One region of the Rhodococcus sp. MTM3W5.2 genome, then DNA from elsewhere that is predicted to be linked to it. Evidence: riboswitches for the same ligand, from Rfam matches in the RefSeq annotation. Region 1 holds a riboswitch; each other region holds the start of a gene.
The links. A riboswitch is a leader RNA that binds a small molecule or an ion and turns the genes downstream of it on or off. The one in region 1 is predicted to bind cobalamin.

Region 1 (7,593 bases):
CCCGCGGGCGGATCCTCGCCCCTCGGGACGCTCGGCTATGTGGAGGCCGCGCTGGAGCTGGCCGCGCAGATCGAGGCGGGTGCGATGCCGGAGCCGACGCACGTGGTGACCCCGGTGGGCTCGGGCGGCACCGCAGCAGGGCTGCTGCTGGGGCTCCGCCTGGCAGGCCTGCGCACCCGGGTGGTCGGGGTGGTCGTCAACGACACCCTGCCGCTGGCCGAGCGGGACCTCGTCGGGCTGGCGCACAAGACCGCGCGGCTGCTCACCCGGCGCGGTGCCGCGCTCGGCCCGGTCGAGTTCGAACCGGGAGCGCTCACGGTCACCCGCGACTGGCTCGGGCCCGGATACGGCTTCGCGACGCCCGAGGGGTCGGCCGCGGAGCGGATCGGCGCGGACCACGGGCTGACCCTCGATTCCGTCTACACCGCGAAGGCACTCGCGGGCGCGCTGGCGTTGGACGCGGACGGCGCTCTTGGCGACGGGCCGGTCCTCGTCGTCGACACCTACGGCCCGCGGGGCGACTGAGCGATCAGCGGTCGCGACCGCGGTCCGCGTGACCCAGGTCCCGCTCCGGCGCCACCACGTCGCGCACGAGCTGCTTGAGCGTGACGATGTCGGGAAAACCACCGTCGCGCTTGCGATCCCACAGCAGGTCGTCGCCGATCGTGATCCGGAAGACGCCGCCGGTGCCCGGGATCAGGGCCACCTCGCCGAGGTCGGTGCCGAACGTGTTCAGAAGTTCCTGCGCCATCCAGCCGGCCCGGAGCAGCCAGTTGCACTGCGTGCAGTAGGTGACGGTGACGCGGGGCGCGGCGGTGGTCATGCCTCCAGGGTGTCAGACATCCGCCGCGCACCGCTCCACTCGGTGATGGGTCTTGCCTCGACCAGGTGTTCGTCGACGAACCGTTCGACCCGGTCGGCGCGCAGTTCCGCGTACCAGGTGTTGTCGGGATACACCGCCATGACGGGCGCCTGCGAGCACGGGAACAGGCAGCCGGTCTGGGTGACGAGGACGTCGTCGTCGCCAAGACCGCGGGCCTCGAGCGCGCGGTCCAGTGCCTGCGCGGCCTCCGGGCCGCCGCGGGCCGAGCAGCGCGGACCCCGGCACACCAGGACGTGCCGAGCGAAGCCCGGCACCTCGTCCCACGCGGGGGAGGTGAGGGGAGCGGTGGTGGTGCGGGCTGCGGAGGTGGGGCCCGAGATCGCGGCGTCGAGCAGGTCGACGTACGTGTCGGTGTCGCTCAGCGGCCCGGCGAGGCGGACGTCGGGGACGTCCGGTCCGCGCTCGCGCAACCAGTGCCCGACGACGCGGCGGAACCACGCGTCCATCTTGCGGTCGAGCACGGTCTGGGCACTGACCACCACGACCTCGGTGGCGCCTGCCGCGGCCGCCTCGTCGAGCGCCGTGGTCACGGATGTCCCCGAGCCGCCGAGCACCGCCGTCACGAAGACGGTGTCCGGGTGCCGGTCCCGCAGCGCTCGCAGCGCCCCGAGTACCTGGTCGCGTGGATCGGCGCCGCGATCGGTCGGCGCGGTGACGATCACCCACCGATTCCGCTGAATCATGTTCACGAGAAAGACCTTTCGGCGGTGGCGTCGACGGTGCCGCACAGCACCACCAGTGGTCGCCCTGTCCGTGGATGGGGCTGCACCAGGGCGTCGAGGCCGTACACCTCCGCGAGCAGTTCGGCGGTCAGCACCGACTCCGTCGGGCCCTCGGCGACCACCCGGCCGTCGCGCAGCACCACCAGGTGATCGCAGTACATCGCGGCCAGGTTCAGGTCGTGCATCGCGGCCACCGTGGTCAGTCCGCGGGCCCGGATCAGCTCGAGGAGTTCGAGCGAAGCCGAGACGTCGAGGTGGTTGGTCGGCTCGTCCAGCAGCAGCACGCATGGTCGCTGCGCGAACGCCCGGGCCAGCTGGGTCTTCTGCTTCTCGCCGCCGGACAGGCTCTGCCACAACCGGTGTCGCAGGTCGGTTATCCCGGCCGTCGCGAGGCATTCGGTGACGACCTCGCCCGTGCCGAGTGCGGCGGGGCGGGCCCAGCCGCCGCGCTGCGGGATGGTGCCGAGTTCGACGATCTGTTCCACCGTCAGGTCCAGTTCTGTGGCCGAATGCTGTTCCACCAGTGCGACGGTCCGCGCGAACTCGCGCCGGTGCATCACGGTCGCCGGTACGTCACCGAGCAGCACCCGTCCGTTCTCGGGACGCTCGAGCCGGGCGATGGTCGACAGCAACGACGTCTTGCCCGACCCGTTCGGACCGATCAGCCCGGTGACCTGTCCGGCAGGGGCCGTGCATGCGACCCGGTCGAGGATCCGACTGCCCCCGGCCGACCAGGTGACGTTCTCGACTCGGATCTCCGGAGTGTGGTGGCTCACGCGCGAACTCCCGGTCGTCGGAGCAGCCACACGAACGCCGGTACCCCGACGATGGCGGTGACGATGCTGATGGGCAGTTCTCGCCCGGGCATGACGGTGCGGGCGGCGATGTCGGCCCACACCAGCAGCAGCGCGCCCATCAGGGCCACCACCGGGAGCAGGCGCGCGTGCAGCGGCCCGACGAGCATGCGGGCCGCATGCGGCACCACGAGCCCGACGAACCCGATGATGCCTGCCTGCGCGACCAGCGCCGCCGTGCACAGCGACGCCACCGCGTACAGCACCCAGCGGGAGCGTTCGACGTTGGTGCCCAGGCTCGCGGCGGCGCGCTCACCGAATGCGAACGAGTCCAGCACCCGGCTGTAGGCGAGGACGATCGTCATCGTCGCAGCGACGACGATCAGGATGCCGACCAGGCCCGGCCAGCGCACACCCGCCACCGAACCGAGGGTCCAGCTCAACACCCGGTGGGCGGCGTCCCGGTCGCCGAAGAGCACCAGCGCCGACGTCAGCGCCGCCGCCAGCTGCCCCACCGCTATCCCGGCGAGGACGAGCCGACCGGACAGCAGCGCACCGGACCGGGAGGTCGCGATGACGAACACCAGCAGCAGGCTCCCGATGGCACCGAGGAACGCGGCCGTCGAGACGGCACCGAATCCGAGGGCGCCCACCGCACTCGCGCCGGTGGTGAGCGCCAGGACCGCGCCCAATGACGCGCCCCCCGACATGCCGAGCAGGTAGGGGTCGGCCAACTGGTTGCCGGTCAGCGACTGGAGCACCGCACCGCACAGGGCGAGCCCTGCGCCGATCGCCGCGGCGGCCAGCACCCGCGGCAACCGCAGGTCGACGACGATGTGCGTGGTGAGCAGGTCGGTGCCAGGGCCGATGCCGAGCCGTCCGGCGATCGACTCGACGACCGTGCCGATCGACAGGTCGGCCGCGCCGATCGCGACCCCGGCCGCGCAGCTCACCGCGAGCAGCGCGACCAGGATCGCCGACCATGCAGTGCTGGTCGTGGTGGCTGCCCGGGCAGGGGCCCGGGTGGACGCGGTCACGCCCCTTCGCCGCCCAACTGCCCCGCGACGAGCGTCGCGCCCTCGATGGTGCGCGGACCCGGCGTGGTCGTCGAGAACGGGAGGACGACGAACGCGTCCTCGCGCACCGCCTTCAGGTCACGCAGCGCCGGGTCGCCGCGGAGGTAGTTCTTCTTCTCCTCGGCCGTGTCCCATGAGGCGTCGGCGAGCACGATGACGTCCGGGTTCGCGGCCAGCACCGTCTCCCAGCTGCCGTCGGCCCAGGATCCGTCCGTGCCTGCGAAGATGTTGGTGCCGCCGACCGCGTCGATGATCAGCTGTGGCCCGCCTGCATTGGCCCCGACGTACGGCGTCGTGGTGTTGCTGTCGTACCAGAAGATGCTCTTGCCCTTCGCGGGCGCCGCCGCCTCGATGCCGGTCAGCGTCTCGCGCATCTGCGCGACCACCGCGTCGGCCTCGTCCTTGCGGCCGAACATCATCCCGTAGTCGGTGATCTCGGTCGCGATCGAATCCCATGCGACCGCGGGTCGCTTCGATTTGTCCTTGCAGCCGAACGGGGAGACATAGGTGGCGACGCCGAGCTCGTCGAACGACTCGTGCGAGCCGACGGCCTTGTCGTCGAACGCGCTCGAGTACGACGCCGTCACCAGGTCGGGCTTGGTCTCGAGCAGGGCCTCCCGGCTCGGGAAGTCCTTCTCGTCGAGAGTCGGGACCTCGGCGTACGCAGACTGCCACTGGGGAGCGATCGTGTCGTCGAGGTAGGCCGTGCCCGCCATCTGGCCCTTGGCGCCGATCGACAGCGCTGTCTCGGTGGCGCCCTGGTTGAGGGTGACGCCCCGTTCGGCGGGCCCGTCGAGGGTCACGGTGCGGCCGCAGTTCTGCAGGGAGACCGCGGCGGTGTGGGTGTCGGAGTTCGACGATCCGCCGCACGCGGACAGGGTGAGAGCGGCAGCGATCGCCGCTGCGGTAGATGCGATGACTCGGTGTGAAACAGGGGTGCGCAAAGCGACCCGCCTTCCATGACTCGTGGAAAACATGCAGGTATGCGTCACGGCCGGTCTCCTGGCTCGGCAGGGATGGCCGCCGGCTACGCCTTCCCGGACGCTTGCGCATCCAGTGGCTGGGGTGGACCCCGAGTAGCCGACGTACCTGCTCACAGTGGCGAGTACCGCGCCGGCTTTGCACCGGACTTCCCGAACACCGCGACAACGGTTGCAGGATAGACCAACGCCCTCTGTGGGCGATCGCCCGCGAATCGGCCGGGCAGCGACCCGATAGGGTTCCGGTGTGCGCCCCTCACTCTCCGACTACGCCCACCTGGCCGGCGGCAAGGTCCGCGACCTCTACACGATCGACGACGAGCACCTGCTGCTGGTCGCGAGCGACCGGATCTCCGCCTACGACCACGTGCTGAGCACCCCGATCCCCGATAAGGGTCGCGTGCTCACCGCGATGAGCGTGTTCTTCTTCGAGCAGCTCGGCGGCACCAACCACCTGGCAGGCGCGCCCGACGACGAGCGGATCCCGGCCGAGGTGCTCGGCCGCGCCCTCGTGGTGCGCAAGCTGAACATGGTGCCGGTCGAGTGCGTGGCCCGTGGCTACCTCACCGGGTCCGGGCTCGCCGACTACCAGCGCACCGGCGCCGTCTGCGGCGTCGAGCTGCCCGAGGGCCTCGTCGAGGCCAGCAAGCTGCCCGAGCCGATCTTCACCCCCGCCACCAAAGCGGTGCTCGGCGAGCACGACGAGAACGTCGACTTCGCGACCGTGATCGATCAGCTCGGTCAGGAGCTGGCGATCAAGCTGCGCGAGGACACCCTCGACATCTATTTCCGGGCAGCCAGTTTCGCCGCGGACCGGGGCATCATCCTGGCCGACACCAAGTTCGAGTTCGGCCTCGACGCCGACGGCAACCTGGTCCTCGCCGACGAGGTGCTCACCCCGGACTCGTCCCGCTACTGGCCAGCCGATGGCTATGAGCCGGGCCGGGTGCAGCCGAGCTTCGACAAGCAGTTCGTCCGCAACTGGCTCACCGGCCAGGAGTCCGGCTGGGACCGGGCGAGCGACACGCCCCCGCCGCCGCTGCCCCAGGAGATCGTCGACGCCACCCGGGCCCGGTACATCGAGGCCTACGAGCGCATCTCCGGGCTGTCCTTCGACGACTGGGTCCAGAGCCCGGTGTAGCCCGCCGCGCCGCGGCACGCACCGCCTAGGCTGGGCGGCATGACTTCGTCCGTCACCCCGGTCAGCAGCCCCATCGCAGCCCCGGTCGCCAAGAAGGTCCCCTCGAGCGCACCCACCACGGCGACACCTTCGTCGACAACTACGAGTGGCTGCGCGAGAAGGACGACCCCGAGGTGCGCGCGTACCTCGAGGCGGAGAACGCCTACACGGAGCAGCAGACCGAGCACCTCGCGCCGTTGCGGGAAACGATCTTCCAGGAGATCAAGGCCCGCACCCAGGAGACCGACCTTTCGGTGCCGTCCCGGATGGGCCAGTGGTGGTACTACTCCCGCAGCTTCGAGGGCAAGCAGTACGGGGTGCAGTGCCGGTGCCCGATCTCAGGCCCGGACGACTGGACCCCGCCGGTGCTCTCCGCCGAGACGGAGATCGAGGGTGAGCAGGTGCTGCTCGACAGCAACCTGCTCGCCGAGGGGCACGACTTCTTCTCCCTTGGTGCGTTCTCGATCACCCTCGACGGCCATCTGCTGGCGTACTCCGTGGACACCGCCGGCGACGAGCGGTACACCCTGCGGTTCAAGGACCTGCGCACCGGTGAGCTGCTCGCCGACGAGATCCCCGGCACCGCGCCCGGCGCCACCTGGTCGGTGGACAACGAGCACGTCTTCTACATGACGGTGGACGAGGCCTGGCGGCCCGACACCGTCTGGCGGCACAAGCTGGGCACCGCGCAGTCCGAGGACGCGCAGGTCTTCCACGAGCCGGACGAGCGGTTCTGGGTCGGCTTCGGGTCCACCCGCAGCGAGAAGTACCTGATGATCTGGATCGGCTCCAAGATCACCTCGGAGATCCGCTGCCTCGAATCGGACGACCCCGAGGGCGAGTTCCGGGTGGTGCTGCCCCGCGTCGACGGTGTCGAGTACAGCGTCGAGCACGCGGTCGTCGCGGGCGAGGACCGGTTCCTGATCCTGCACAACGGCGACGTCGACGGTGTGAAGGCGGAGAACTTCACCCTGGTCGACGCCCCGGTGGCCGACCCGACCGATCAGCGCACCCTGCTCGCGCCGCGCGCGGACGTCCGGCTCGAGGACGCGGAGGCGTTCGCCGGTCACCTGGTGCTGAGCTACCGGCGCGAGGCCCTCACCCGGCTCGCGGTGTGGCCGTTGACCGCCGACGGCTACGGCGAGCTGCGCGAGCTCGAGTTCGACGAGGAGCTGTACTCGGTCGGCGCCGGGTCCAACCCGGAGTGGACGGGGCCGCTGCTGCGGCTGGGCTTCACCTCGTTCATCACGCCCAGCCGGGTGTACGACTACGACGTCGCGACCGGCGAGCTGATGCTGCGTAAGTCGCAGCCGGTGCTCGGCGGCTACGACCCCGACGACTATGAGCAGCATCGGGATTGGGCCACCGCGGCGGACGGGACCAAGATCCCGATCTCGATCGTGCAGCGCAAGGGTGTGACGGCCCCCGCGTCGACGCTGCTCTACGGCTACGGCTCCTACGAGTCCAGCATGGACCCGGGCTTCTCGGTTGCCCGCCTCTCGCTGCTCGACCGGGGCGTGGTGTTCGTGGTCGCGCACGTGCGCGGCGGCGGCGAGATGGGCAGGCACTGGTACGACAACGGCAAGATGCTGACGAAGAAGAACACCTTCACCGACTTCGTCGACTGCGCCCGTCATCTCATCGATGCCGGACGCACCACGCCCGCGCAGCTGGTCGCGGACGGCGGCAGCGCAGGCGGACTGCTGATGGGCGCGGTCGCGAACCTGGCGCCGGAGCTGTTCGCGGGCATCCTGGCGAACGTGCCGTTCGTGGACCCGCTCACCTCGATCCTCGACCCTTCGTTGCCGCTGACGGTGATCGAATGGGACGAGTGGGGAAACCCGCTGGCGGACAAGGCCGTCTACGAGTACATGCGGTCCTACAGTCCCTACGAGAACGTCGCGGCCAAGGACTACCCTGCGATCCTCGCGATCACCAGCATCAACGACACCCGGGTG
Region 2 (7,593 bases), 230 kb from region 1:
GGCGAGCCGAACGCGACGATCAGTCCGGCAGGGAGCAGCGCCATCGCCATCTTCAGCGGCGACCATCCGAGCCCGGACTGCAGGAAGATCGTCACCATGAACTGGAAGCTCAGGTAGGAACCGAACAACGCGATGATGCTCAGGTTGGCCCGGACGATCGCGCCCACCTTGAGGATGCTCAGCCGGACGAGCGGATGCGCAATTCGCCTCTCCACCACGACGAACGAGGCCAGCAGCACCGCCGCGAGCGCGAAGAGTCCGAGCGTGAGCGGATCCGCCCAGCCCCGTGCGGGCGCGGAGACCACGGTGTAGACGGCGAGCATCATGCCTGCGACCAGGGTGACCGCGCCGGCCAGATCGTGCCCGCCGGTGTCGGCAGGCCGGTCCCGCGGGATGAGGACGACGGCTGCGGCGAGGGTGGCGACCGCGAACGGCACCGGCATCAGGAACGTCCACCGCCAGCCGGCGCTGGTGAGCAGCCCGCCGAGGATCAGCCCCGACGAGTAGCCGCTCGCACCGAACACGGAGAAGATCGACAGCGCCCGGTTGCGGGCAGGCCCCTCCTTGAAGGTGGTGGTCAGGATCGACATCGCGGTCGGCGCGGTGAAGGCCGCGGCGAGGCCCTTCACGAAGCGGGTGACGATGAGCAGGGTGCCGTTGTCGACGAGCCCGCCGACCAGCGAGGCGACGGCGAAGACCGCCAGCGCCACCAGGAAGACGTTGCGCCTGCCGAGCAGGTCGGCGGTGCGCCCGCCGAGCAGCAGCAGGCCGCCGAAGCCGAGCACGTAGCCGTTGATGATCCACTGCAGTGAGGTGGTGTCGAGGCCGAGTTCGGTGCCGATCGAGGGCAGCGCGACGCCCACCATCGAGACGTCGAGCCCATCGAGGAACATCACGACGCACAGCACCGCGAGGATCCCCCAGAGGCGGGCCGTCCATGCCTGCCCTGCGGCAGGAGCGGTCGAACCCGGCGAGGCGGTGAGGTTCGGAGTGGTTTCGGTGATAGTCACGTCGAGGACTGTATGTGCATGTGCAATCAATGCGCAAGCACTAATTTCGTTAACATTTAATTCGCTTGCATCAATGTGTGGACTGGAACTAGGATGCGGCCATGACGTCAGAAGCTGAGCTCCGCGGCACCTGGCGAGCGCTGCTCGACCGGTACAACGGCATCGCGTGCGACCTCGATCGCCAGATGCAGAACGCGCACGGCCTGAGCATGAGCGACTTCGAGACCCTCGACCGCCTGATGAGCGTCACCTGCAAGCACCCGCGGATGCAGGAGCTCGCCGCGGACATGTACCTGAGCCCGAGCGCCCTCTCCCGGAGCGTCGCGCGGCTGGAGAAGGCGGGGCTGGTTGCACGGTCGCTGTGCGAATCGGATCGTCGCGGGGTTTTCGTCGACGTCACCGACGCCGGCCGCGCGGTCCACGCCGACGCGGGCAAGATCCAATTGGCAGTGCTGACCGAGCATCTCGCCGAACCCGACACCACCGGCGCCTGACCGCGAGCGGAGTACGCTCGCCCGCATGGCAGTCGTGAAGATCAATGCAATCGAGGTTCCCGAGGGCGCAGGCCCCGAGCTGGAGAAGCGCTTCGCGAACCGCGCGCACGCGGTCGAGAACTCCCCCGGCTTCCTCGGCTTCCAGTTGCTGCGCCCCGTCAAGGGCGACGAGCGCTACTTCGTCGTGACGCAGTGGGAATCCGAGGAGGCCTTCAAGGCCTGGTCCGACGGCCCGGCCAGGGCCGCGCACTCGGGTGAGCGCGCCAAGCCGGTGGCAACCGGTGCCTCCCTGCTCGAGTTCGAGGTCGTGCTCGACGTGGCCGCCGCTGCGAAGAACGCCTGAGCCTCGAAACGGGCATCCGCCCCTGGTCGAGCGCGTAGGTTCGCACCTATGGCCCGGGCGATCGACGCCGCGAGGCGGCACACGCTGCAGATCCTCCTGCGGATGCCCGCGGGCGTCCTCCGCCGCATGGCGGGGCGTCCGGTGGAGATCGAGGGCAACGTCCTCGACCCGGAGATGCAGCTCATCCTCGCTTTGCAGAGGGTCGAGGGCAGGCCCTTCGACGAGCGTCCGATCCCCAGTGGTCGGCGCGCGCTGCTGTCCAGTTCCAGGGCCGTCGGCGGCAATCTACCGATCGGCGCGGTCACCGACCGCGACATCGACGGCCCAGGTGGCCCTCTCCGGCTCCGGTTCTATACCCCGCGCGGCCTGACCACCACGTCGCCCGCGCTGCTCTACGCGCACGGCGGCGGCTGGATCTACTGCGACCTCGACAGCCACGACGCGGTGTGCCGATTCCTGGCCGAACGGGCCGGGGTGCGGGTCGTCGCCGTCGACTACCGGTTGGCCCCCGAGTCGCCCTTCCCCGCGGCGCTGCACGACGTCGAGGCGGCGTACTCGTTCGTGACCGCCAATGCGGCCGGGCTCGGCATCGACCCCGACCGGATCGCCGTAGGCGGCGACAGCGCGGGCGGAAACCTCGCCGCCGTCCTCGCCCAGCGCGCCGCACACGGCGGGCTCGGGGCGCCGCCGGTGTTCCAGTTGCTGATCTATCCCGGGGTGGATGTCGCGGTGAAGCGACCCAGCCGGGCGACCTTCGCGGAATTCTTCCTGACCACACGGTTCATGGACCTCGCCGACGAGAGCTACATCCCGGCGGGCGCAGACCGGACCGATCCGCTGCTGTCACCGATCTATGGCGACCTCACCGGCCTGCCGCCCGCCTACCTGGTGACCGCGGGGTTCGATCCGCTGCGCGACGAGGGCGAGGCCTACGCCGAGAAGCTCCGCGAGGCGGGGGTCGAGGTGCAGTACGTCCTCGAGCCCGGGCTGATCCACTCCTTCGCGAACATGGTGGGAGTCGGTCGGTCGGGACCCGAGGCGATGGGCCGGGCCGCGGCCGCGTTGCGGCGGGCGCTGTCCACCCCGCCGTCAGTTCCCCGCCAGTACCGACAGCATCCCGTCGACTGACGCCGACCAGCTGAACTGTTCGGCCCGCAGTCGGGCGGACTCCCTGCGCGCACCCGCAGGGAGGGCCAGCACCCCGGTGACGGCGTCCGCCAGCGCGACGCCCCGCCCGTGCGCAAGCGCCCCGCAGTCCGGGGTGATGATCTCCGCCAGGGCGGACGATCTGGCCGCGACCACCGGCGTCCCCGCTGCCAGCGACTCGAGTGCCGACAGGCAGAACGTCTCGTGCGGGCCGGGCGCAAGGGTGACGTCTGCGGAGGCGAACAGCGTCGCCAGCCGGCCTGCGTCGCCGATGAACCCAGTGAAGTGCACCGGCAGCTTCCTCGCCCTGTGCCGCAAGGCTTCTCGCTTCGGCCCGTCCCCTGCGATCACCAACCGGATGTCCTGCCCCTGCCCGACGAGGGACCGGACCGCCTCGATGCTGCGTTCGACCTGCTTCTCCACCGACAGCCGTCCGCAGTGCAGCAGCAGCCGTTGCGACGGCCGGGCGTAGTGCTCGCGCACGTCCTCGTCCCGCCGATCCGGATGGAACAGCGTCAGGTCGACGCCAAGCGGAACGCGGAACAGGTTTCCCGCGCCGATCCGGATGAACTCCTCGGACGCGAACGCGGTGGTGCAGACCACCGCATCGAAGTTGCGCACCATCCGCGCGTTGGCGACGTCCGCCCACGAACGCGCCGTACGCGGCGGCAGCACCTGTCCGAGCAGCCGGTCGAGTCGCTCGTGGGACACCACCACGCTCCGTATGTCCCGCCGACGCGCCCACTGCCCGAAGCCGCGCAACGTCAGCCGGTCCGACACCTCGAGGGCGGCCGGGCGCAGCCCCCGCACGACGTCGGCCACCCGTCGCGGGTTGACGGCGCGATAACCGCCGGTGGCCGGGATCGGCACCGCCGCCAGGGTGATCCGGAGGACCCCGCTCGCCATCACCTCCTCGGCATCGCGCCTACCAGGAACAACCAGGATCACCTCGTGCCCGCGTCCGCAGTAGCCGGCGCCCCAGTTGTGCAGCGCGGTGCGCAGCCCGCCCGATCGGGGGCCGTAGAAGTTGGCCAGCTGCACTATTCGCACCGACTCATCGATCCCTGTCGGCATGGCGATCCCGCCAACAGTCGCAGACCGCCCGATGAAGTACGCGCGAACGTCTCGCCGGTCGGCCGAACACGTTGCGATTGACACCACTGTCGGGTGAGTGCGAGAGTGCGCTGGTAATTGCGATGGTTGACGGGAATCCGGTGAGAGTCCGGAGCGGTCGCGCCACTGTGATCGAGGCACACCCTCGACAGCCAGATACCGGGGCCATCGCATGGGCTTTTAAGGGACGCGGAATCCCAGGAGGAACCATGGCACTCGTACACAATCCCAGCACGGCGACCGATTCTGTCGGCATCGCGATGATCATCGCGGGCGTTGTCCTGCTCGCGATGCTGACCCTCTACCTGGTCGGCTTCGACCAGGGTGCGGTCTCGCGCACCGGCATGTACATGCACGAGCTGATGCATGACGGTCGCCACCTGCTGGGCCTGCCGTGCCACTGACCGGAACCTTCAAGAACCTCCTCATCCGCGGCCTGCTGGCCGGCCTAATCGCCGGACTGCTCGCCGGTGCCGTCGCGTTCGTGATCGGCGAACCGCACATCGACGCGGCCATCGCGATCGAGGAGGCCGCGGCCGCGCCCGTCGAACCGCACGGGCACGACGCCGGGACGACAGAGGCCACGACCGGCGCGGAGTCCGGCGGACACTCGCACGGCGATTCCGAGGAGCCGCTGGTCAGCAGGGACGGGCAGCGGTTCGGCCTGTTCCTCGCGACCAGCCTCGCCGGTCTCGCGCTCGGCGCCCTGTTCGCCGCGGTCGCGTACTACGCACGCCGGGTCAGCGGACTGTCCGGACCGATCCTCGCGCTGACCCTTGCCGGTCTCGGCTGGCTTGCGGTCGAGGCGGTGCCGTTCTTCAAGTATCCGGCGAACCCGCCCGCGGTCGGGGACCCGGAGACCATCAACAATCGGACCTGGCTGTGGCTCGCCGCGGTGGTACTCGGCCTGGCCGCGGTGTCGATCGCGGCCTACGTGGCAAAGGTGGTGGCGGCCAACCAGTTCCTGACCGTCCGGATCGCCGCACCGCTGCTCGCCTTCCTTGCCGTCGCCGGAATCGGCTACCTGGTGCTCCCGGACATCAACGAGGTCGGCCCCGACTTCCCCGCCAGCCTGCTGTGGGACTTCCGGGTGTCCTCGCTGACGATCCAGGCCACGTTGTGGCTGGCGCTCGGACTCGGGTTCGCGTTCCTCACCGAGCGTGCCGCGAAGGCGAGCTCCCAGTCGGAGTCGCTGACCGCCCGCTGACGTCACCTCTCGAGCGAAGCGGTGGAGCCCGGTGCATTGCACCGGGCTCCACCGCTTCTTCCGTTGTCCCACACGGTCGACCGATACCGTGGGGTGAGCCCGGATTCACGCCACGGGGTGATGCCCGTTGCCGCCACCGGGCGGCACGCTCGGAAACCATGACCACCACCGAGATCCGCACCCGCCCGCCACGCCAGGTCGAGCACTCCTTCACCCTGCTGTCCGTCGCGTTGCTCGCCGGCATCGTCGAGGCGATCCTCCAGGCCGCTCGCGCGCTCGACGAGGGCGGCGCGAGTCCGTCCGCGATCGCCGTCCAGGGCGCGATCCGGCTGGCGATCTACGGCGCGGTGTACGCGCTCGCCGTCGCGATGCGGCGCGGCTCGAACCCCGCCCGGCTGACCCTGCTGGTCGGCCTCGGGACGATCGGAATCGGGTCGCTGGTCATCGAACCCGCGGCCTGGCTGTTGTCGGCGAACGGATTCGACGTCGCCGACCTCACGGTCGCGTCGACACTCATCGGTCTGGCACGGACCGTCCACCTGATCGCGGTGGTCGCCGGGCTCGGCCTGCTGCTGGGCGCGGGCGCCAGGAGGTACTTCGCGCGCCGCTAGACGGCGCAGGAGTCGTCGGCGCAGCTGCCTGCGTCGTCACCGAGCGTGACGATCGCCCCGGACTGCGCGTAGGCCTGCTCGAGCAGCTGGATGAACACCTCGACGGGCTGCGCGCCGGAGACACCGATCGCCCGGTTGGCGGCGAAGAACGGCACCCCGGTCACGCCGAGCAGGCGCGCCTCCTCGATGTCCCCGCGCACCTGCTCCGCCGCGGCGTCGGTCTCGAGCGCTGCGCGGATCGCGGTCGCGTCGAGCCCGCTCTCGGCGGCGATCGCGACGAGTTCGTCGCGGTCGTCCACCACCCGGCCGTCGGTGAAATGGGCGCGGAACAGCGCCTCCATCACGTCCACGCTCCTGTCCCCCGCGAGGTGGACCAGCCGGTGGGCGTCGAAGGTGTTCGCAGCGATCACGGTGTCGAAGTCCATCGTGAGGCCGTCGGCCGCAGCGGTGGACGCGACGTGGGCGAACATCTGCCTGATCTGATCGGCGGGCAGGCCCTTGTGCCGGGCCAGCGCCTCGAGCTCGCTGGCCCTGGCGCCGATCGGCGTCTCGGGGGCCAGCTGGTAGGAACGCCACACCACCCGCACCTGGTCACGGTGCTCGAACTTCTCCAGCGCGGCCGCGAAGCGGCGCTTACCGATGTAGCACCACGGGCAGGCGATATCCGACCAGATCTCCATCACCACGGCGGGCTCGGTGGCTGATTCGGGCTGGCTGTTCGTTTCGAGGCTCACAGATGGTTGAAACGTCCACCATCGCGATTCTGTTCCTGGGCCCTAGGTGACCAGCGCCGCATCGAGGGTGATCGGGACCCCGGTCAGGGCCTTGCTCACCGGGCAGGTCTGCTTGGCTGCCTGCGCCGCCGCGGCGAACCCGTCGGCGTCGAGTCCGTCGACCTCGCCCCTGACGGTGAGCGCGATCCCGGTCAGCTTGAATCCGGGGTCATCGGGGCCCAGCGTGACGTCCGCTGTTACCTCAAGGCTCTGTGGGGTGCCGCCCGCCTCGGCGATCAATGCGGAGAGCTGCATGGCGTAGCAGGAGGTGTGCGCCGCGGCGATCAACTCCTCCGGGCTCGTGGTCCCGTCGGCGTCGTCGGCGGCACGCTTGGGGAACGAGACCTCGAAGGTGCCCGCACCTGAACTGCTGAGTTCGACCTGACCGGACCCGTCCTGCAGGGTGCCGTTCCAGGCCGTGCGGGCGGTGCGTGTAGGCATGGGTGTTCCTTCCGTCGGGCGTGAGTGCGGTCAGGACCAGTGTTCCCCGCGTGCGCACCCGGGAACACCCGAATCCGGCACACCGGTCGCAGGCGCTATTGCGCGCCGCTCGACTGCTCCGCGGCGGTGTCCGTCTCGTGGTAGCGCGCCAGCAGGTTTCGTTCCTCATCGCGCTTCGGGAACGCGAAGAAGACGAGGGCGGCGCCGACCAGCACGATGAGGATCGCCGCCGCATAGGCCTTGGTGTCGCCGTCGAGGAAGGCCGAACGCGCGGCGCTCATGATCGGCTCCGCGTACTGCGGATACCGCTCCGCGATGTTCGCGGCGCCCGCGAACGACTTCTCCAGGGTGGATTCCACCTCCGAGCTCACCTGACTCGCCTCCGGCGTCGCGTTGATCGCCGCGGTGAACGAGGCCGTGTAGCCGGCCGTGAGGAGCGCGCCGAGCACGGACTG
Region 3 (7,593 bases), 2.8 Mb from region 1:
AGCGGCTGGTCGTCGCGGACAAACGACCACGCCAGGATGGTGACCGGCCCGGTCAGCATGCCCTTGACCGGCCTCGCCGTCAGTGACTGTGCGTACGAGGTCCAGTCGACCGTCATCGGGCGCGGTCGGCGGACATCGCCGTACAGGATCGGCGGCCGCACGCAGCGGGTCCCGTAGGACTGCACCCAACCGTTGGCGGTGGCGAAGAAGCCGTCGAGCTGTTCGGCGAAGTACTGCACCATGTCGTTGCGCTCGGGTTCACCGTGCACGAGCACGTCGAGACCCAGCTGTTCCTGGAGGGCGATGACATCGGCTACCTCGCCGCGCATCCGGTGCAGGTACTCGGCCTCGTCGATCTCGCCCTTCCGCAGCGCGGCCCTGGCCACCCGGATCGCGGTCGTCTGCGGGTACGAGCCGATCGTGGTGGTGGGCAGCTGTGGCAGCGGCAGGACTGCCGCCTGCACCTCGCGACGCTCCGCGGCGGGACGCCGCCCGCCGTCGGCCGCCTTCAGGCCGGTCAATCGCGCCCGGATCGCGTAGTCGTGCAGCCGTCGATCGGCCGCCCGGGTGGCCTTCGCGGAAGCCGCATGAGCCAGTTCCGCGCCGACGGCATCGCGACCGGAACGCAGGCCGGTCGCGAGGGTGATCACCTCGCGCACCTTCTCGGAGCCGAAGGCCAGCCAGGACCGCAGGGCGTCGTCGAGTTCGCTCTCGCTCTCGAGCGAGTACGGCACGTGCAGCAGGGAGCAGGAGGTGGAGACCGCGACCGAACCCACGCTCCCGCGCAGGGTTTCGAGCGTCGTCAGGGATTCGGCCAGGTCGTTGCGCCAGATGTTCCGCCCGTCGACGATCCCGGCGACGACGTGCTTGCCCGCGAGTTCGGGGATTCCGGCCAGTGCCTCGGGGTCGCCGGCGACGAGGTCGACCGCCAGTCCCTCGACGCCGGTCTTCGCAAGCGTGGGCAGGGCGGCGCCGAGGTCGCCGAAGTAGGAGGCGAGCAGGATCGCGGGCCGATGCTCGAGCGCGGACAGCGCCCGGTAGACCTCGCCCGCGGTGGCGATCTCGGGCTCCGTGCGATCGGCGACCAGCGCGGGTTCATCGATCTGGACCCACTCGACGCCTGCGTCCGCCAGCCGCCCGAGCAGCGCGGAGTAGAGCGGGAGGAGCTCCCCGACTCGGGAGAGGAGGGAGGACTCGGAGTCGATCGCTTTCGACAGGAGCAGGAAGGTGACCGGCCCGATCAGCACCGGTCGCGCGGCGATGCCGAGCGCCCGCGCCTCCTCGACCTCGCCCAGCACCTTCGACGGGTCGAGGGTGAACCGCGTCGAGGAGCTGATCTCGGGGACCAGGTAGTGGTAGTTCGTGTCGAACCACTTCGTCATCTCGAGTGGGGTGACGGTGGCGGTACCGCGGGCGGCCGCGAAATAGCGATCAAGAGCCGTCGACTCTCCTGCGACCCGCTCCGGCAGGGCGCCGAGCATCGCGGCGGTGTCGAGCATCTGGTCGTAGTACGAGAAGACGTTGACCGGAACGGAGTCGATCCCGGCGTCGCGCAGTTCGGTCCAGGTCTGTGTGCGCAGGTCCCGCGCGACGGCATCGAGCGCGGAGGCGTCGAGCGTGCCTGCCCAGAAGGACTCGACGGCCTTCTTGAGTTCGCGGCGGGGACCGATGCGCGGGGAGCCCAGCACGGTTGCGGTGAAGGTGGATGTCACGGTGTTCTCCAGTTGCTGACAGCGGGGTGGCCACCACCGGCAGACGAGAGCACGGACCGAGCCCAGGTGGCGCCCGCATGCGGGCAGCAGTCAACGGCGATCCGATCTACTCGCCCATTCCACGAGGCGGTGGACCGTCGGGCACGGCGTGCCCGACGCAGTCGGCAGGTCTTCGGACTCGCAGGCGCCCGGTGATCGACACCGGTCCTAGTGGCCGTCGCTTCCCAGACGCGAAGTCCAGTGCATGGTGACGGCGGTCGTTCCTGCATACCGCTGCGGGACAGTCCCGGATTCTCACCGGGTTCCCTCTCACACCTCTCTCCACATAGACGGGGAGACGTGCTTCGACGCCGGGCGGGGACTTCGGGGCTCCTCATGACCACACCGGGCGGACCGATTGCACTGATGAGTATATGAGGCAGAACGGGAGCGGTCGACCAGCTCGCTGCGGGGGTGTTCGCCCGCCGTTCGGGCCATCTGCGAACCCTGCGAAAGAGGGCGCGATCGAGTCGTATCCGCAGCTCACGGTGGGTGCCGTATCCCTGTGAGGTGGGGGCCGGTAGCGTACTGCATCGTTACAGCGGGTCGAGTATGCGGGAATTTCCCGGATGCTAGGACACCGTCCGGCGAGCGGTACGAGAGCAAGGGTAATTTTCAGCAATGTTCTCTAAAGTTTTGGTTGCCAATCGCGGGGAAATCGCGATCAGGGCATTCCGCGCCTCCTACGAGCTGGGCGCGGGGACCGTAGCTGTCTTTCCGTACGAGGACCGCAACTCGGTCCACCGACTGAAGGCCGACGAGAGTTACCAGATCGGGGAGGAGGGGCACCCGGTCCGGGCCTACCTGTCGATCGCCGAGATCGTCGCGGCTGCGAAGAAGTCCGGCGCCGACGCCATCTACCCCGGCTACGGCTTCCTCTCGGAGAACCCGGACCTCGCCGCGGCCTGTGCCGCCGAGGGCATCACCTTCGTCGGCCCGTCCGCCGAGGTGCTCGAGCTCACCGGCAACAAGGCCCGCGCGATCGCCGCCGCGAAGGCGGCCGGACTCCCCGTGCTCTCCTCGTCGGCGCCGTCCGCCGACGTGGACGAGCTGCTCGCCGCCGCCGAGTCCATGCAGTTCCCGCTGTTCGTCAAGGCGGTCGCAGGCGGCGGTGGTCGCGGCATGCGCCGGGTCGCCGAGCGTGCCCAGCTGCGCGAGGCGATCGAGGCCGCGGCCCGCGAGGCGGAGTCCGCCTTCGGTGACGCCACCGTGTTCCTCGAGCAGGCCGTCGTCGACCCGCGGCACATCGAGGTGCAGATCCTGGCCGACGGTCAGGGCAACGTGATCCACCTGTTCGAGCGTGACTGCAGCGTGCAGCGACGGCACCAGAAGGTGATCGAGCTGGCGCCCGCGCCGAACCTCCCGGAGGATCTGCGCGCGCGGATCTGCGCCGACGCTGTCGCCTTCGCCAAGGAGATCAACTACAGCTGCGCGGGCACCGTCGAGTTCCTCCTCGACACCCGCGGCAACCACGTGTTCATCGAGATGAACCCGCGCATCCAGGTCGAGCACACCGTCACCGAGGAGGTGACGGACGTGGACCTGGTGCAGGCGCAGCTCCGGATCGCCTCCGGCGAGACGCTGGCCGATCTGGGTCTGGCCCAGGATTCGATCAAGCTCCGCGGCGCGGCGCTGCAGCTCCGCATCACCACCGAGGACCCGGCCAACGGATTCCGCCCCGACACCGGCCGGATCACCGCGTACCGCACGCCCGGCGGTGCAGGCGTTCGCCTCGACGGCGGCGCCAACCTGGGCGCCGAGGTGGGCGCCTACTTCGACTCGATGCTCGTCAAGCTCACCTGTCGCGGCCGGGACCTGCCCGCGGCCGTGGCAAGGGCGCGCCGGGCGGTGACCGAATTCCGGATCCGCGGCGTGGCCACCAACATCCCGTTCCTGCAGGCCGTCCTCGACGACCCGGACTTCCGCGCGGGCAACGTGACGACCTCGTTCATCGAGGAGCGCCCGGCGCTGCTGACCTCGAGGGCGTCGGCCGACCGCGGCACCAAGATCCTGACCTACCTCGCCGACGTGACCGTCAACAAGCCGCACGGCGAGCGCCCCACCACCGTCTACGCGCGCGACAAGCTGCCCAAGATCGACCTGACCACGCCGCCGCCCGCCGGCTCGAAGCAGCGACTGATCGAGCTCGGGCCCGACGGCTTCGCCGCCGCGCTGCGCGCACAGGCCGCGCTCGGTGTCACCGACACCACCTTCCGCGACGCGCACCAGTCCCTGCTGGCGACCCGGGTTCGCACCGGCGGCCTGCTCGACGTCGCGGGTCACGTCGCCCGGTTGACGCCCGAGCTGCTGTCGGTGGAGGCCTGGGGCGGCGCGACCTACGACGTCGCGCTGCGCTTCCTGCACGAGGACCCGTGGGAGCGGCTGGCCGCGCTGCGCGAGGCGATGCCGAATATCTGTCTGCAGATGCTGCTGCGCGGCCGCAACACCGTCGGCTACACGCCCTACCCCGAGTCGGTCACCCGCGCGTTCGTGCGCGAGGCCACCTCGACGGGCGTGGACATCTTCCGGATCTTCGACGCGCTCAACAACGTCGACCAGATGCGGCCCGCCATCGACGCGGTCCGCGAGACGGGCACCGCCGTCGCCGAGGTCGCGATGAGCTACACCGGTGACCTGTCGAACCCGAACGAGGACCTCTACACCCTCGACTACTACCTGAAGCTGGCCGAGCAGATCGTGGACGCGGGCGCCCACGTGCTGGCCATCAAGGACATGGCCGGACTGCTGCGCGCACCGGCGGCCGCCACCCTGGTGTCGGCGCTGCGCAGCAACTTCGACCTGCCGGTGCACGTGCACACCCACGACACCCCCGGCGGCCAGCTGGCCACCTATCTGGCGGCGTGGCAGGCGGGAGCCGACGCCGTCGACGGCGCGAGCGCGGCGCTGGCGGGCACCACCAGCCAGCCCGCGTTGTCGGCGATCGTCGCGGCCACCGCACACTCGGCGCGGGACACGGGCCTGGATCTGCAGGCCGTGTGCGACCTCGAGCCGTACTGGGAGGCGCTGCGAAAGGTGTACGCGCCGTTCGAGTCCGGGCTGCCTGCCCCACCGGTCGCGTCTACACGCACGAGATCCCCGGCGGTCAGCTGTCGAACCTGCGCCAGCAGGCCATCGCGCTCGGACTGGGCGACCAGTTCGAGGAGGTCGAGGCGAAGTACGCGGCGGCGGACCGGATGCTCGGGCGCCTGGTGAAGGTGACCCCGTCCTCCAAGGTGGTCGGCGACCTCGCGCTGCACCTCGTCGGCTCGGGCGTGTCGACGGACGAGTTCGCGGAGAACCCCGCCGGATACGACATCCCGGAATCGGTGATCGGGTTCCTGCGCGGCGAACTGGGCAACCCGGCGGGCGGCTGGCCGGAGCCGTTCCGCACCAGGGCGCTCGAGGGCCGCGGCGACGCGAAGCCCGAGACCCCTCTGACCGCGGACGACCAGGCCGGACTCGACGGTTCTCCTGTCGAGCGCCGCGGCACCCTGAACCGGCTGCTGTTCCCCGGACCCACCCGCGAGTTCCTCGAGCACCGCGAGAAGTACGGCGACACCTCGCGGCTGTCGGCGAACCAGTTCTTCTACGGCCTGCGCCGCGGCGAGGAGCACCGGGTCACGCTGGCCCCCGGTGTCGAGCTGCTCATCGGGCTGGAGGCGATCTCCGAACCCGACGAGCGCGGCATGCGCACGGTGATGTGCATCCTCAACGGCCAGCTGCGTCCGGTGTCGGTGCGTGACCGTTCGATCGCCAGCGAGGTCCCCGCCGCGGAGAAGGCGGACCGGGGCAACCCCGGCCACGTGGCCGCGCCGTTCGCGGGCGTCGTCACCCTTGTCGTGGCGGAGGGACAGAAGGTCGCCGCGGGCGACACCGTCGCGACGATCGAGGCGATGAAGATGGAGGCGGCGATCACCGCCACCCGTGGTGGCGTCGTGAGCAGGCTCGCGATCACCCCGGTGCAGCAGGTCGAGGGCGGCGACCTGCTGACCGTGATCTCCGTGGTGTCGACGGAGGAGGACGGGCCGCAGTGACCCGGATCGTCGCCGGCGCCGCGGGTGGGCGCCGGCTCCGGGTCCCGCCGAAGGGCACCCGGCCAACCTCGGAGCGTGTGCGCGAGGCGTTGTTCAGTTCGCTCGACGCCAGGATGCATCTCGACGGCGCCGCCGTGCTCGACCTGTTCGCGGGATCGGGAGCGCTTGGCCTGGAGGCGCTCTCGCGGGGCGCCGAGCACGTGGTGCTGGTCGAGTCGGACGCGAAGGCGGCCGCGGTGGCGCGCGAGAACGTGGCGACGCTCGGGCTGCCCGGCGCGCTCGTGCGGTCGTCGCCGGTGGCCGCGGTCGTCGCGGGCACCCCCGACCGCGAGTACGACCTGGTCTTCCTCGACCCGCCGTATGCGATGGGCGAGGACGAGGTCGGGTCGGTGCTGGGTGCGCTCGTCGACGGGGGCTGGATCGGGGAGGATTCGCTGGTCGTGCTCGAGCGGTCCTCGCGATCGCCTGCGACCGTGTGGCCGCCCGGACTGTCGGCCGACCGGGTGCGCAAGTACGGCGAGACCCGGATCGAGATCGCCTGTTACGGTCTGCAGTCATGAGCAGTGCGGTCTGCCCCGGGTCCTTCGATCCCATCACCAACGGTCACCTCGACGTGATCGGCCGGGTGGCGGTTCAGTTCGACGAGGTCATCGTCACGGTGATGATCAACAAGAATAAGAAGGGGCTGTTCAGCATCGACGAACGCCTCGAGATGCTGCGCGAGGCCGTCGCGGACCTGCCGAACGTCCGGGTCGACTCCTGGCAGGGACTCCTCGTCGACTACGCGAAGGCCAATGGGGCCAGCGCGATCGTCAAGGGCCTGCGCGGCGCCAACGACTTCGACTACGAGCTGCAGATGGCGCAGATGAACCACAAGCTCACCGGGGTCGACACCCTCTTCATCGCGACGAACCCGCGCTACAGCTACCTCTCCAGCTCGCTGGTGAAGGAGGTGGCGACCTACGGCGGTGACGTCGCGGACATGCTGCCCGCCAAGGTGCACGAGCGGCTGCTGGCCCGGCTGGCGGAGCGCGCCGCGGGGCCGGCCACGTAACGGTTGATCCTCGACACACTGGGCGTGGCGGCGCGTCGGTGAGCGGCGCGACGGGCAGACTGGTCACGTAAGCCGTCGTCGACGATTGGGGTTTGGCGTGTACCGGGTATTCGAGGCGCTCGACGAGCTCGTCGCGATCGTGGAAGAGGCGCGCGGTGTCCCGATGACGGCCGGGTGCGTTGTGCCCCGCGGCGACGTCCTCGAACTCCTCGATGACGTCCGTGAGGCGATCCCGGGCGAGCTCGACGACGCACAGGACGTGCTCGACCACCGCGACAAGCTGGTCGGCGACGCCCGCGCGCACGCCGAGCAGGCGGTCTCGAGTGCGGACGCCGAGGCGGCGGCCACCCTCGCCGAATCGCGCGACAACGCCGACCGGATCCTCGCCGACGCCAAGGCGAAGGCCGACCGGATGGTCTCCGAGGCGCAGGCACACGCCGACGAACTCGTCGCCGACGCGCGCGAGGAGGCAGACAGGACCATCGCCGAGGGGCAGCACGAATACGACAGCCTCACCGGACAGGCCGCGGCCGAGGCGGAGCGCCTGGTCGAATCCGGCCGCGCCGCGCACGAGCGATCGGTCGCGGACGGCCGCGCCGAGCAGGAGCGCCTGGTGTCGCAGACCGAGGTCGTGCAGGCCGCGCATTCGGAGTCGGCTCGGGTCATCGACTCCGCGCACGCCGAGTCGGACCGGTTGCGGGGCGAATGCGACCTGTACGTGGACGGCAAGCTCGCGGAGTTCGAGGAGTTCCTC

Region 2: it holds a riboswitch for cobalamin, as region 1 does, so the genes downstream of both, BTZ20_RS23200 (CbtB domain-containing protein) here and BTZ20_RS22180 (ABC transporter substrate-binding protein) in region 1, are expected to answer to the same signal.
Region 3: it holds a riboswitch for cobalamin, as region 1 does, so the genes downstream of both, metE (5-methyltetrahydropteroyltriglutamate--homocysteine S-methyltransferase) here and BTZ20_RS22180 (ABC transporter substrate-binding protein) in region 1, are expected to answer to the same signal.

The regions. Positions count from the first base shown of each region.
Region 1 covers NZ_CP019572.1:4,860,432-4,868,024, reverse strand. The annotation lists gene BTZ20_RS22205 (1-aminocyclopropane-1-carboxylate deaminase/D-cysteine desulfhydrase) at 1-525, shown strand, start outside; gene BTZ20_RS22200 (SelT/SelW/SelH family protein) at 530-823, opposite strand; gene BTZ20_RS22195 ((2Fe-2S) ferredoxin domain-containing protein) at 820-1,566, opposite strand; gene BTZ20_RS22190 (ABC transporter ATP-binding protein) at 1,569-2,381, opposite strand; gene BTZ20_RS22185 (FecCD family ABC transporter permease) at 2,378-3,436, opposite strand; gene BTZ20_RS22180 (ABC transporter substrate-binding protein) at 3,433-4,419, opposite strand; cobalamin riboswitch at 4,450-4,635, opposite strand; gene BTZ20_RS22175 (phosphoribosylaminoimidazolesuccinocarboxamide synthase) at 4,703-5,596, shown strand; partial or broken gene BTZ20_RS22170 (S9 family peptidase) at 5,636-7,593, shown strand, end outside.
Region 2 covers NZ_CP019572.1:5,092,865-5,100,457, forward strand. The annotation lists gene BTZ20_RS23175 (MFS transporter) at 1-1,010, opposite strand, end outside; gene BTZ20_RS23180 (MarR family winged helix-turn-helix transcriptional regulator) at 1,112-1,504, shown strand; gene mhuD (mycobilin-forming heme oxygenase MhuD) at 1,530-1,847, shown strand; gene BTZ20_RS23190 (alpha/beta hydrolase) at 1,896-2,975, shown strand; gene BTZ20_RS23195 (glycosyltransferase) at 2,937-4,043, opposite strand; cobalamin riboswitch at 4,162-4,291, shown strand; gene BTZ20_RS23200 (CbtB domain-containing protein) at 4,316-4,510, shown strand; gene BTZ20_RS23205 (CbtA family protein) at 4,501-5,313, shown strand; gene BTZ20_RS23210 (hypothetical protein) at 5,472-5,924, shown strand; gene BTZ20_RS23215 (DsbA family oxidoreductase) at 5,921-6,604, opposite strand; gene BTZ20_RS23220 (OsmC family peroxiredoxin) at 6,701-7,138, opposite strand; gene BTZ20_RS23225 (MFS transporter) at 7,234-7,593, opposite strand, start outside.
Region 3 covers NZ_CP019572.1:2,071,882-2,079,474, forward strand. The annotation lists gene metE (5-methyltetrahydropteroyltriglutamate--homocysteine S-methyltransferase) at 1-1,712, opposite strand, end outside; cobalamin riboswitch at 1,858-2,061, opposite strand; partial or broken gene BTZ20_RS09565 (pyruvate carboxylase) at 2,373-5,785, shown strand; gene rsmD (16S rRNA (guanine(966)-N(2))-methyltransferase RsmD) at 5,782-6,345, shown strand; gene coaD (pantetheine-phosphate adenylyltransferase) at 6,342-6,839, shown strand; gene BTZ20_RS09580 (DivIVA domain-containing protein) at 6,937-7,593, shown strand, end outside.